2 regions of the Lelliottia sp. GFLA7 genome follow, and region 2 is predicted to be linked to the other one. Evidence: predicted binding sites of a transcription regulator. Region 2 holds the regulator's gene; the other holds the start of a gene.
What was found. Region 2 encodes PurR, which represses purine synthesis genes. Its sites were predicted from a motif close to CANGCAAACGTTTGCNTG; they were not measured.
Positions count from the first base shown of each region.

Region 1: cvpA (colicin V production protein) is a predicted target of PurR. The motif match lies at 3,636-3,653, and genes of this name have one in related genera.

Region 1 is NZ_JBWLAQ010000002.1:783,071-788,849, forward strand. It holds gene argT (lysine/arginine/ornithine ABC transporter substrate-binding protein ArgT) at 1-497, opposite strand, end outside; gene AC07RN_RS09265 (UbiX family flavin prenyltransferase) at 787-1,356, opposite strand; gene purF (amidophosphoribosyltransferase) at 1,445-2,962, opposite strand; gene cvpA (colicin V production protein) at 3,092-3,580, opposite strand; gene dedD (cell division protein DedD) at 3,834-4,535, opposite strand; gene folC (bifunctional tetrahydrofolate synthase/dihydrofolate synthase) at 4,525-5,779, opposite strand, start outside.
Region 2 is NZ_JBWLAQ010000001.1:189,748-195,526, reverse strand. It holds gene cfa (cyclopropane fatty acyl phospholipid synthase) at 55-1,203, opposite strand; gene punC (purine nucleoside transporter PunC) at 1,501-2,700, opposite strand; gene punR (DNA-binding transcriptional activator PunR) at 2,813-3,724, shown strand; gene purR (HTH-type transcriptional repressor PurR) at 3,743-4,768, opposite strand; gene cydH (cytochrome bd-I oxidase subunit CydH) at 5,065-5,154, shown strand; gene AC07RN_RS00945 (MFS transporter) at 5,319-5,779, shown strand, end outside.

The sequences.
Region 1 (5,779 bases), on a different contig from region 2:
TCCTGGTTCTGGTAAGCCACAACATCGACACCTTTTTCACGCCAGTCAGCGTTGGCATACCCTTCCTGAGTGGAGCCTTGCAGCACGCCCACATGCTTGCCTTTCAGCGACTCGATAGTCGGCTGGATCGGAGAACCTTTGGCAGCAATCAGACGGGAATCCGCAGCGTACAGCTTCTCGGAGAAGGCAATTTCCTGCTGACGTTTTTCGGTGATTGAGAGAGAGGAGATAATCGCATCAATTTTTTTGGCTTTCAGCGAGGGGATCAGCGCGTCAAAGTCACTGCCCACCCAAGTGCACTTAACCTGCATACGCTTGCACATCTCATTGCCCAGATCGATATCAAAGCCGACAAAATCACCTTTGGCATCTTTCGACGAGAATGGCGCGTAGGTTGCGTCGGTACCGATACGTACTGTCTGTGGAAGTGCTGCATAGCTGCTTGCCGCCGCACTTAACCCCACCAGCAAAGACAGAGCCAGAACCGTCTTCTTCATACATTTACCCTCAAGTGTCGTGATTTTATTATGTATTGTGTTGTGTGTTGTATTGCAGGCGATCCTTGCAGGTCTTATGCCACATTGCCGTCGGGTAAAAAAATCGACGTTAAATATGTTAATAAAACGTTGCGATAATGCCTTAATGGTGAAAGATAGCAGGTCTACCGAACGAACCGCAGAGGGAAAAAGGGAAAAAACGAATTAAATGTTGAGGATTTGATCGCGGTTGCATATTTGCCCCAAAACAGGGCAAATCATTTTTTGATGCACCGACGTTGTGCGAGGGTTACGCGCCCTGCCAGCGGGTAAAGAGATCTTTAGGCAGGTCGATATCAAACTGATCGAGTACGCGGTTGACGGTCTGGTTAATCACATCATCCAGCGACTGAGGACGATGATAAAACGCCGGGACCGGCGGCATAATGACCGCACCGAGTTCGGCTGCCTGCGTCATCAAGCGCAAATGCCCCAAATGCAACGGGGTTTCACGCACGCACAGCACCAGTGGACGGCGCTCTTTAAGCACCACATCCGCCGCGCGCGTCACCAGCGTGTCGGTATAGCTGTTCACAACGCCAGAAAGGGTTTTGATTGAGCAAGGCAAGATCACCATGCCAGCCGTTTTATAGGAGCCGGAAGAGATGCTGGCGGCGATATCACGGGCATCATGCACCACGTTTGCCAGAGCCTGAACATCGCGCAGAGAAAAATCGGTTTCGAGCGTCAAAGTCTGGCGCGCAGCCTGACTCATCACCAGATGGGTTTCGACCTCCGGCACGTCGCGCAGCACTTGCAGCAGTCGTACGCCGTAAATTGCGCCACTGGCACCTGAGATCCCTACGATGAGTCGTTTCATAATTTCGCCCTTTCTTGTATCAGGGCAGACTTTGCAGGATTTTGCGGGGAGTTGCAAGTGAGGGCCAGCGCCCTCACTTGCGAAGGGATTAGCCTTCGTTGTGCATCTCTAAACTTTCGAGATCGTTTTGCATCTGAACGGCTTTAACGTCGTCATTGCGCAGCGAATCCAGATAATCAAGATATTGCTGATCAACATCTTTGGTCACGTAAATGCCGTTAAACACGGAACATTCAAACTGCTGAATATCCGGGTTCTCGGCACGAACCGCGTCGATCAAATCATCCAGATCCTGGAAAATCAGACCGTCAGCACCGATTATCTGACGAATTTCGTCGACTTCACGACCATGCGCAATCAGTTCGTTCGCCGTTGGCATATCAATACCGTACACATTCGGGAAGCGAATTTCCGGTGCCGCAGAGGCCAGGTAGACTTTCTTCGCACCGGCTTCACGCGCCATCTCAATAATCTGCTCAGAGGTGGTGCCACGCACGATGGAGTCATCTACCAGCAATACGTTCTTATCACGGAACTCAGCGCGGTTGGCGTTCAGCTTACGGCGCACTGATTTACGACGCAGTTGCTGGCCCGGCATGATAAAGGTACGGCCAACGTAGCGGTTTTTCACAAAGCCCTGGCGGTACGGTTTACCCAGAATACGCGCCATTTCCAGCGCGATATCGCAGGAGGTTTCCGGAATCGGAATGACCACGTCGATATCCAGATCGTCCCACTCGCGAGCAATTTTTTCACCGAGTTTGGTTCCCATGTTTACGCGCGCACTGTACACGGAAATTTTATCGATAAAGGAGTCTGGGCGTGCGAAGTAAACGTATTCAAACAGGCACGGATTGCTGACCGGGTTTTCCGCACACTGGCGGGTAAACAGCTGGCCTTTTTCGGTCACGTACACCGCTTCACCCGGCGCAACGTCGCGCAGGAATTCGAAGCCCAATGTGTCCAGCGCCACGCTCTCGGAGGCAACCATGTATTCGGTTCGGCCATCACCCAGATCGCGTTTACCCAGCACCAGCGGACGAATACCGTTCGGGTCGCGGAAGGCCACCATACCGTGGCCGATGATCATCGCGACACAGGCGTAAGCGCCACGAATCAGGCGATTCGTCGCGGCAATCGCGGCAAAAATGTTGTCTGCTTCCAGCGGATAATGGCGGAAGTTATCCAGCTCACTGGCAAAGATATTGAGCAGGATTTCTGAATCAGAAGTGGTGTTAATGTGGCGACGTTTCTCTTCGAAGAGCTTTTTACGTAGCTCATGCGCATTGGTCAGATTGCCATTGTGGGCAAGCGTAATACCGTACGGTGAGTTCACATAAAAAGGCTGAGCTTCAGAAGCGCTGGAACTGCCAGCAGTAGGATAACGAACGTGACCAACACCCATGTTGCCTTGCAGGCGCTGCATATGGCGGGCTTCAAACACATCGTTGACCAGGCCATTCGCTTTGCGTAAACGGAAGCAGTTATTTGCATCAATCGTAATGATACCCGCTGCATCCTGACCACGGTGCTGAAGCACCGATAACGCGTCATAAATAGACTGGTTTACCGGCATGAAACCGGCGATACCGACAATACCGCACATTCGTCTTTTCCTCGTTAAGAGCTTGGTTTAGTAGGCGTCATTGTCGCAGGCTGGTTGAGCGCGGAGAGCGCACAACAACCAGAGCAAACGCGTAGCCTATTAAACCAAACTCTAAGCCACATCTCAGGGTTAGACCCTGGGCAAGAAACTCGACGAGCTTTGCAGATAGTCAAAGAACCATCTGATGATGAAGCTGAACTGTGGTATCAACTGCGATTTCTGCCAGTCTTCACCTTTTGAAACCCCGGTAAAGGTATCAAGGAAGAACAGTATCGCGGCCACAATCAGCACGCCTCGCAACGCACCAAAACAGATCCCCAACACTCTGTCCGTTCCTGACAGACCGGTTTTCTCGACCAGCTGACCTATCACGTAATTGACGATAGCGCCGACGAGTAGCGTCGCGACAAACAGCACCGCGATGGCGATCCCATTTCGAACCAGTTCATCTTCAAAGCCCGTGAACCAGACGGACAGGTACGTGTAGTAATGACTGGCAACAAAGAAAGCACAACCCCAAGTCACCAGCGATAACGCTTCACGAACAAAGCCACGGATCAGGCTAACCAGACAGGAAAAACCAATCACCGCAATGATGGCGTAATCAATCCAGACCATATATGTCCCACGATTAAACGCCCTGTCATCCAGTTCGGGGCGAATTCTAACAGAAAAAGAAAACGTTTGCGTAGGGATTTCCTTCCCCCGCGTAAATAAAAAAGGCGCTGAAAAAATGTTCAACGCCGAGGGCTTCTTACGTCTCTTCGGACGGATGCCTGGACCTTCTCCTCTGACCGTCCCCCTCTTTTCAAAGGAAAAATGGGACGGTTTTCTGCCTCTTTTTTTAGCGAGAGAGACGGATTAAAGCCAATCAGTTCGCACTGTAATTCATTACCACACCGCTCAGACCGGAAATCTGCTTCAGCTCGCCAAGCGACCCTTTCAGTTTGTCTTTTGAGGCATCCGGGCCAACGAGAATGCGGGTAATTTTACCCTGCACTGGCGTCGAAGGTGAAGTGTAAACGCGATATCCTGCGCCGCGTAATTTACCCACGACTTCATTGACTTTATCGGCATTTTTCAACGCGCCCAACTGCACAACGTAGGCTTTTCCGGTTGGGGCAGGTTTTTCTTCCTGGGCCGGTTTTTCCGGCGGTACTTCCGTAGCGGCAGCGATTTGCTCGCTGGCTTTGTCACGCTGCGGTTTCGGTTGAGGTTTTTCGACAGGTTTTGCCTTCTCGACAGGCTTTGGTTGCACCACCGGTTCTGCGGCAGGATCCAGTTCATTACTGCCATTGCCGGTTAAGCGAGTGGCATCGAGCGATGGCGCCGCCGCGTCTCCGGCGCGCACTTCTTCTGCAGCACCTTCTGGCGGCTGTGCGGGCAGCGCCTGCGTTGCCGCAGGTAACATGTCAGGTTCATCACGATCGCCTGGTTTTGGCACCAGTGGGATTGCCGCAAACTCATCCTGATAATGTTTTTTTTGCCCATCCAACAGGCCAGGAAGAATAATCACTCCCAGCGCAACCAACACAATGGTGCCTGTCAAACGGTTCTGAAACTTACTCGCCACTGGTTCTCCCCGCGTCCATCACTTCCATGACATGTGCAACGGTATGGAATGATCCACATACCAGCACGGTATCTTCAGGTTTAGCATCGGCCATCGCCGCATGCCACGCCTGCGCCACGCTTTCATAGGCGGTTCCTGCACTGATATGTTCCATCAGCTGTTCAGCAGTCGCACCGCGTGGCCCTTCCAGTGGAGCACAATACCAGCAATCGACAACACTCTCCATGCAGGCCAGCGTACCGCCAATATCTTTATCATGAAGCATACCGATAACCGCCAGAACGCGCCCGTTTTTTGGCAATGATTTAAGGCGTTCTGCGAGATAGCCAGCAGCGTGCGGGTTGTGTGCAACATCCAGAATCAAACGCGGTGATTCACTCACTATCTGGAAACGTCCCGGAAGCATGGCGTTTTGAATACCGTCGCGGATAGCCTGCTCGCTGACGGTCAACCCGCTCGCTCGAATCGCCGCCAGCGCGGTGGCGGCATTGGGCTGAGGGACATGCGGGAGCGGAAGATGCTCAAGCACACCTTGCGCATCAATAAAGCGCCAGTCGTTTTCCGTCACGTCATACTGCCAGTCAACACCCCGACGCCGCAGCAGAGCGCCCTTTTCTTGCGCCACATCGGCGATGGTGTGCGGCATATCAGGCTCGCCCACAATTGCCGGTTTATTCGCACGGAAAATGCCCGCTTTCTCCCGACCAATACTTTCACGGTCCGGTCCCAACCAGTCAATATGATCCAGAGCGATGCTGGTGACCACCGAAACATCGGCATCAACCATATTGGTGGCATCAAGACGCCCGCCGAGGCCGACTTCCAGAATCACCACGTCCAGCTTCGCCTGCTTAAACAACCACAGCGCCGAGAGCGTGCCGTACTCGAAATAAGATAAGGAGATCTCACCACGCGCCGCTTCGATTTCGGCAAAAGAGGCGGTGTGTGCAGACTCTGGCAACTCGGTATTTTGAATGCGAACGCGCTCGGTGTAACGCACCAGGTGCGGAGAGCTGTACACGCCGACCTTATACCCTGCGGCCATCAGCATGGATTCCAGCGTGCGGCAGGTGGTGCCTTTACCGTTAGTGCCAGCCACGGTGAAAACGAACGGCGCTGGCTTCAACACATGAAGACGAGACGCCACCTGGCTGACGCGTTCAAGCCCCATATCGATGGTTTTACTGTGCAGGTTTTCCAGATAAGAAAGCCACGTGACCAGGGGCGACGTGGCTTGGAGAATG
Region 2 (5,779 bases):
CCGGAAATGGTCATCGTTTCCGGATTTTTTATTGTGCTTTATGACGCGTAATAACTATCGCGGTACGCGCAGGCCGTGCTCCACACCTCTGCTAAATACCACCTGCCACAGCTGGATATCGCGGGCGCGAAATGCCCCTGCACAAGCGTTCAGATAATAACTAAACATACGTTTAAAACGTTCTGAATAGTTATCGGCAATGTCAGGCCACGAGGCCTGGAAACGCGTATGCCAGGCCATCAAGGTGGTATCGTAATCTGCGCCAAAATTATGCCAGTCTTCCATCACGTAAAAAGGCTCGCTGGCTTTCGCAATCTGGCGGACCGAAGGGAGACAGCCATTCGGGAAAATGTACTTATTGATCCATGGGTCAACTGTATGGTCTGTTTTTTTGGAACCGATTGTGTGGAGTAGGAAAACGCCGTCTGGCTTGAGATTGCGATCGGTGACGCTGAAATAGGTATCGTAATTCTTGGGTCCGACGTGTTCAAACATCCCAACAGAGACGATGCGATCAAACTGGTCGTGGAGGTCTCGGTAATCTTGCAACAAAATAGTGACATCCAGACCCTCGCAGCGGTCCTGAGCCATCTTTTGCTGTTCGGCGGAAATGGTCACGCCCACCACGCTGACACCGTAATTTTTGGCCATGTAATACGCCAGTCCCCCCCAGCCGCAGCCAATATCCAGCACGCGCATGCCAGGCTGTAGCTGTAATTTCTCGCAGATAAGGTGGAGTTTGGCCAACTGAGCCTCCTCGAGCGTTGAGGCGTCTTTCCAGTAAGCGCAAGAATACTGCATCAAGGGGTCCAGCATACGCGTGAACAGGTCATTGCCGAGGTCGTAATGTTCCTTCCCGACAATCCACGCGCGCTTTTTATTTTGCAAATTAAACAGGCGCGCGGAGGCGATGCGTAAAGTGTCTCTCAGGTGATGGGGGAGCTGATTATCAAGGCCGGCGCGCAGGATGTTGTTGAAAAAAACATCCAGACGCTCACATTCCCACCAGCCGTCCATAAAGCTTTCGCCCAATCCGAGGGAGCCCTCCTGTAACACGCGCTTAAAAAAATCGGGATGTTTGACCTGGATATCAGAAGGGGCGGGCCCGTTGACGGTAATGCCCGCACGACTCAGTAACTCTCTGACTATTCGGGACCAATTGTCGTCCCGAAGGCTGACTTCTTCTATGCACGATGAACTCATAGCTTCTCCATCACCTGATGTGATCAGAACCTTCAAACAGCGTAGCCGCTTTTTATGGTTTGTGAGAAGTCTCACGGAATTATCCGTAAGGCTAGTATCCGACGTAGAACAGAGGAAGGGAGATAACCCTTGCCGAAAAGCCTTCCATGGTAAAACGGGAGCACTCCGGCTCCCGTTAACAGAGAGTATTTATCGTATTTATATGAACCAAATTTAGTATAGGCTTCAAAAATCACGCATTCAACTGAAAGTTGTTAGCAGCCTAATCACTCGTAAATCACATAATTACGTTCACGACTATGCTTGCGACGATTCTACCGGCGTTCCATTTTGCGTGTTTTCAGTTGCCGAAACTTGCATGCGATAACCGAGTGCGGCAAGCGCGACCGTCACCAGCATTACGCTGGTGGTCGTCATCAGCGGCGTGGCAATCAACGCCGAAACAATCAGGCTTGAGAGGAAACATAGACCCAGTTGCAGCGTGTTTTGTAACGCCGCAGCACGACCTGTCGCATGAGGGAACGGACGCAACGCCTGGGCAACCACGATCGGATAGATTGCGCCGTTAGCGACGGCCATTACGCAGAACGGGATTAAGATTTCAGCCAGGCCGACGTTTGGAATAAACCCGACAGCCCAGGTGCCGATGACGCTCAGGGCGTACAGCACCAGCAGCCAGGGCAGCATCTGTTGACCCTGCCATTTTTGTAGCGCTGCGCGACAGCCATAACCACCGACCAGGAAAGCGATGGTCTGCGGCACGTAGCTCAGGCCAATCACTGCAGGGGTGTAACCCATGTCGTGCAAAATGAACGGTGACCCGGTGAGCCAGGCAAAGAAGCTGGCGGAACAGGCCGCGTAAATCAGCACATTTCCGCGATAAGCGCGGGAACGGAGCAGTGACATAAAGGTGACGCGAGCCGCATTGTTCTCGACTGGTTTGGCTTGAGCGGGTTTGAGCGCAAAAGCGGGCAGCATCAGAACCAGGGTGATGATAAACAGCGTGGCAAAGATCGCCTGCCAGTCAAAATGCACCAGAATCCAGCTCCCGAGCAGCGGAGCCAGGGCTGGCGAAAGCCCCACGAGCGGCATGATGGTCGCAAAAATACGGTTAACGCGCGATGCGGGATAATAGTCGGTGACCAGCGCCTGCCAGGTCACCGCGGCAGCACACACGCCAAACGCCTGCACAAAGCGCAATACCAGCAGCCAGGTTGCATCGCGCACCCACAGCATGCCCAGACAACCCAGCGCAAAAATAGTTAAGCCAAGAAGAAGAATAGGCTTGCGGCCATAACGGTCAGAGAGCGGTCCCCACAGCAGTTGTGCAAGCGCAAAACCGGCCAGGAATACGCTGAGGCTGGCGCTGATCGCGGCAGCAGGTGTCTGCAAATCTTGCTGCATCGCGGCAAACGCCGGCAGATACATGTCGGTAGCCAAAAAGCCCAGCACGCTCAAACCGCCGAGCCAGACTAAGAATCCTTTGTTGGGTTGCATTGTTATTTCCTAATGAAAGCAGGTGTACATTGGCGCAGAGTGTAGGGAGTGCAATCTGGCTTGTGAAACGCTAATATTTGGCGGTTGCGTTCAAAAATTTTGCAGGCAAAAAATGTGGTCTGAATATTCTTTAGAAGTCGTGGATGCTGTCGCCCGGAATGGCAGCTTTAGTGGAGCCGCGCAGGAACTGCATCGCGTACCTTCTGCCGTCAGCTATACGGTACGTCAGATGGAGGAGTGGCTGGCGGTACCGCTGTTCGAACGCCGTCATCGCGACGTCGTTCTGACCCCCGCTGGCGTATGGTTTTTGAAAGAAGGCCGATCTGTTATCAAAAAAATGATGATCACACGTGAACAGTGCCAGCAGATTGCCAATGGCTGGCGCGGTCATCTTTCGATTGCGGTGGATAACATCGTAAAACCTGAACGGACGCGGCAGATGGTGGTTGATTTCTACCGCCATTTCTCGGATGTGGAACTTCGCGTCTCCCAGGAAGTGTTTAATGGCGTATGGGATGCGCTATCGGACGGCAGGGTGGAGATGGCGATCGGCGCGACGCAGGCCATTCCCGTCGGGGGGCGTTACGCCTTTAGGGATATGGGAACGCTGAGCTGGAGTTGCGTGGTGGCAAGCGATCATCCTCTGGCTGCGATGGACGGCCCGCTGAGTGACGACGTGTTGCGCAACTGGCCGTCGCTGGTGATGGAGGATACGTCGCGCTCGCTGCCAAAACGCATCACCTGGCTGCTTGATAACCAGCGGCGGGTCGTCGCGCCAGACTGGGAATCATCGGCAACCTGTTTGTCGGCGGGGCTGTGTGTGGGGATGGTGCCCGTGCATTTCGCACGCCCACGGATTGATCGCGGAGAATGGGTGGCGCTTGAGCTTGAAAATCCGTTCCCGGATGCGGCTTGCTGCCTGACATGGCAGCAAAACGATATGTCGCCTGCGCTGGCCTGGCTGCTGGATTATTTGGGTGATAGCGAAACGCTGAACAGAGAGTGGCTACGGGGGCCGGAATAACCGGCCCCGTAGAAACGATTAACGACGGTAATCGCGGAACGGACCGTCAGCGACGGAGCGACGTTCAATCAGGCGCGGATGGACTTCAATTGACTGAGACTCTTCACGTTTGCTGACGATACGATCCATCAGCATGTTGAATGCCGTTTCACCCAAAGAGTCTTTCGGCTGATGAATCGTCGTCAGCGCGGGAGTAAAGTAGCGAGCGTTGCGCACGTTATCATACCCGATCACGGAAATATCCTGCGGGACGCGCAAACCCAGCTCATCGGCTGCGCAAAGCGCGCCCATTGCCATAATATCACCGCCACAGAATACGGCAGTCGGACGATGCGGCTGCGAAACGATCTGCTGCATTGCGCGGTAGCCTGATTCGGGTTCAAAGTCGCCCTGGACAATCCAGTTTTCCGGAACGGTAATCAGCGCTTCTTCCATGGCTTTCATAAAGCCCGCCAGGCGGCCTGCACCGGTATTACGCTCGAGCGGACCGGGGATGACACCAATCTCGCGATGACCGCGTTCAATCAGATAACGGCCAGCCATGTAACCGCCTTCAAAGGCGTTATCGTTGACAGAATCGGTAAAATCAGCGCGTGTATCGCCCCAATCCATCACCACCATCGGGATATGACGGTACTCTTCCAGCATCGACAGCACGGATTCCGGGTATTCAGAACACATGACCAACAGGCCATCGACGCGCTTTTGCGCCATCATCGACAGGTAAGCGCGCTGTTTTTCCTGGCTGTTCCAGGCATTTCCCAGAATCAGGGTATAGCCTTTCTGGAAGCAGTTTTTTTCTACTGCCTCGATAATTTCGGCGAAATAGGCGGCTTCGCTGCTGGTCGCCAGCAGACCAATCGACTTGGTGTGATTTACTTTCAAGCTGCGAGCCACGGCGCTAGGGGAGTAGTGCAATTCTTTGATTGCAGCCCAAACGGCGTTGCGCGTCTCTTCCGCCACGAAACGGGTTTTGTTAATTACATGTGATACAGTTGTAGTGGAAACGTTTGCGCGTTTCGCTACATCTTTAATTGTTGCCATTAGCTGTCACTCCAGACCATATCCTAAGCTCCTGATAAATTGAGAGGTAAACGTTTGCCTTCTCTCACCCTAATCTCGCAAATTGAATTGCGATACGCCGGGAAAACGACACAGGACGTCAGGAGGGGGTCAGTGGCCGGTACGCTTATAAATTTAGCGTGGAATTTTGTCCTATCTTGATGAAAAGGGGAAGCGCAAAAACGGTTATGAGCCTAAATCCAGGAAGATTTTTGAGCGAAACTGTGTAAAAATGAGCAAGCTCACTTTTCATGTGGGGATTAAAAGGAGAAAAATTGATGAATACCGATCTTAAGTTTTCGTTAACGACCACAATTATCGTGCTGGGTTTGATTGTTGCGGCAAGTTTTACGGCTATTCTGCACTGATTCAGGCGGGGGAGAGCCTTCTCCCTCGTTTTCTTCCTTCTATTGTTACTCTCCCGACAATAATCTTTTGCCAATTTGTTAACTTCTCATTTTTTGTGATTGCTGTCATGCTTTCGACATATTTTTTCTGTGTCGCGTAATGACACGGTTCCCGGAGTTAATGAATGAAAATCAATTTTCCACTGCTGGCCCTCGCGATTGGCGCATTTGGGATCGGCACCACCGAGTTCTCCCCCATGGGGCTGCTACCGGTTATCGCTAAAGGGGTGTATGTTTCTATTCCTGCGGCGGGCATGCTGATCAGCGCTTATGCCATTGGCGTGATGATCGGCGCGCCTTTGATGACATTACTGCTTTCGCATCGTGCGCGTCGAAATGCGCTTATTTTCCTGATGGCCATTTTCACAGTGGGAAATGTGCTTTCGGCACTCTCTCCGGACTACACCACCCTCCTGTTGTCGCGCATTTTGACCAGCCTCAATCATGGCGCATTCTTTGGCCTGGGGTCGGTGGTGGCCGCGAGCGTAGTACCTAAGCACAAGCAGGCCAGCGCGGTCGCCACGATGTTTATGGGGCTCACGATAGCGAATATTGGCGGCGTGCCAGCGGCGACCTGGCTGGGTGA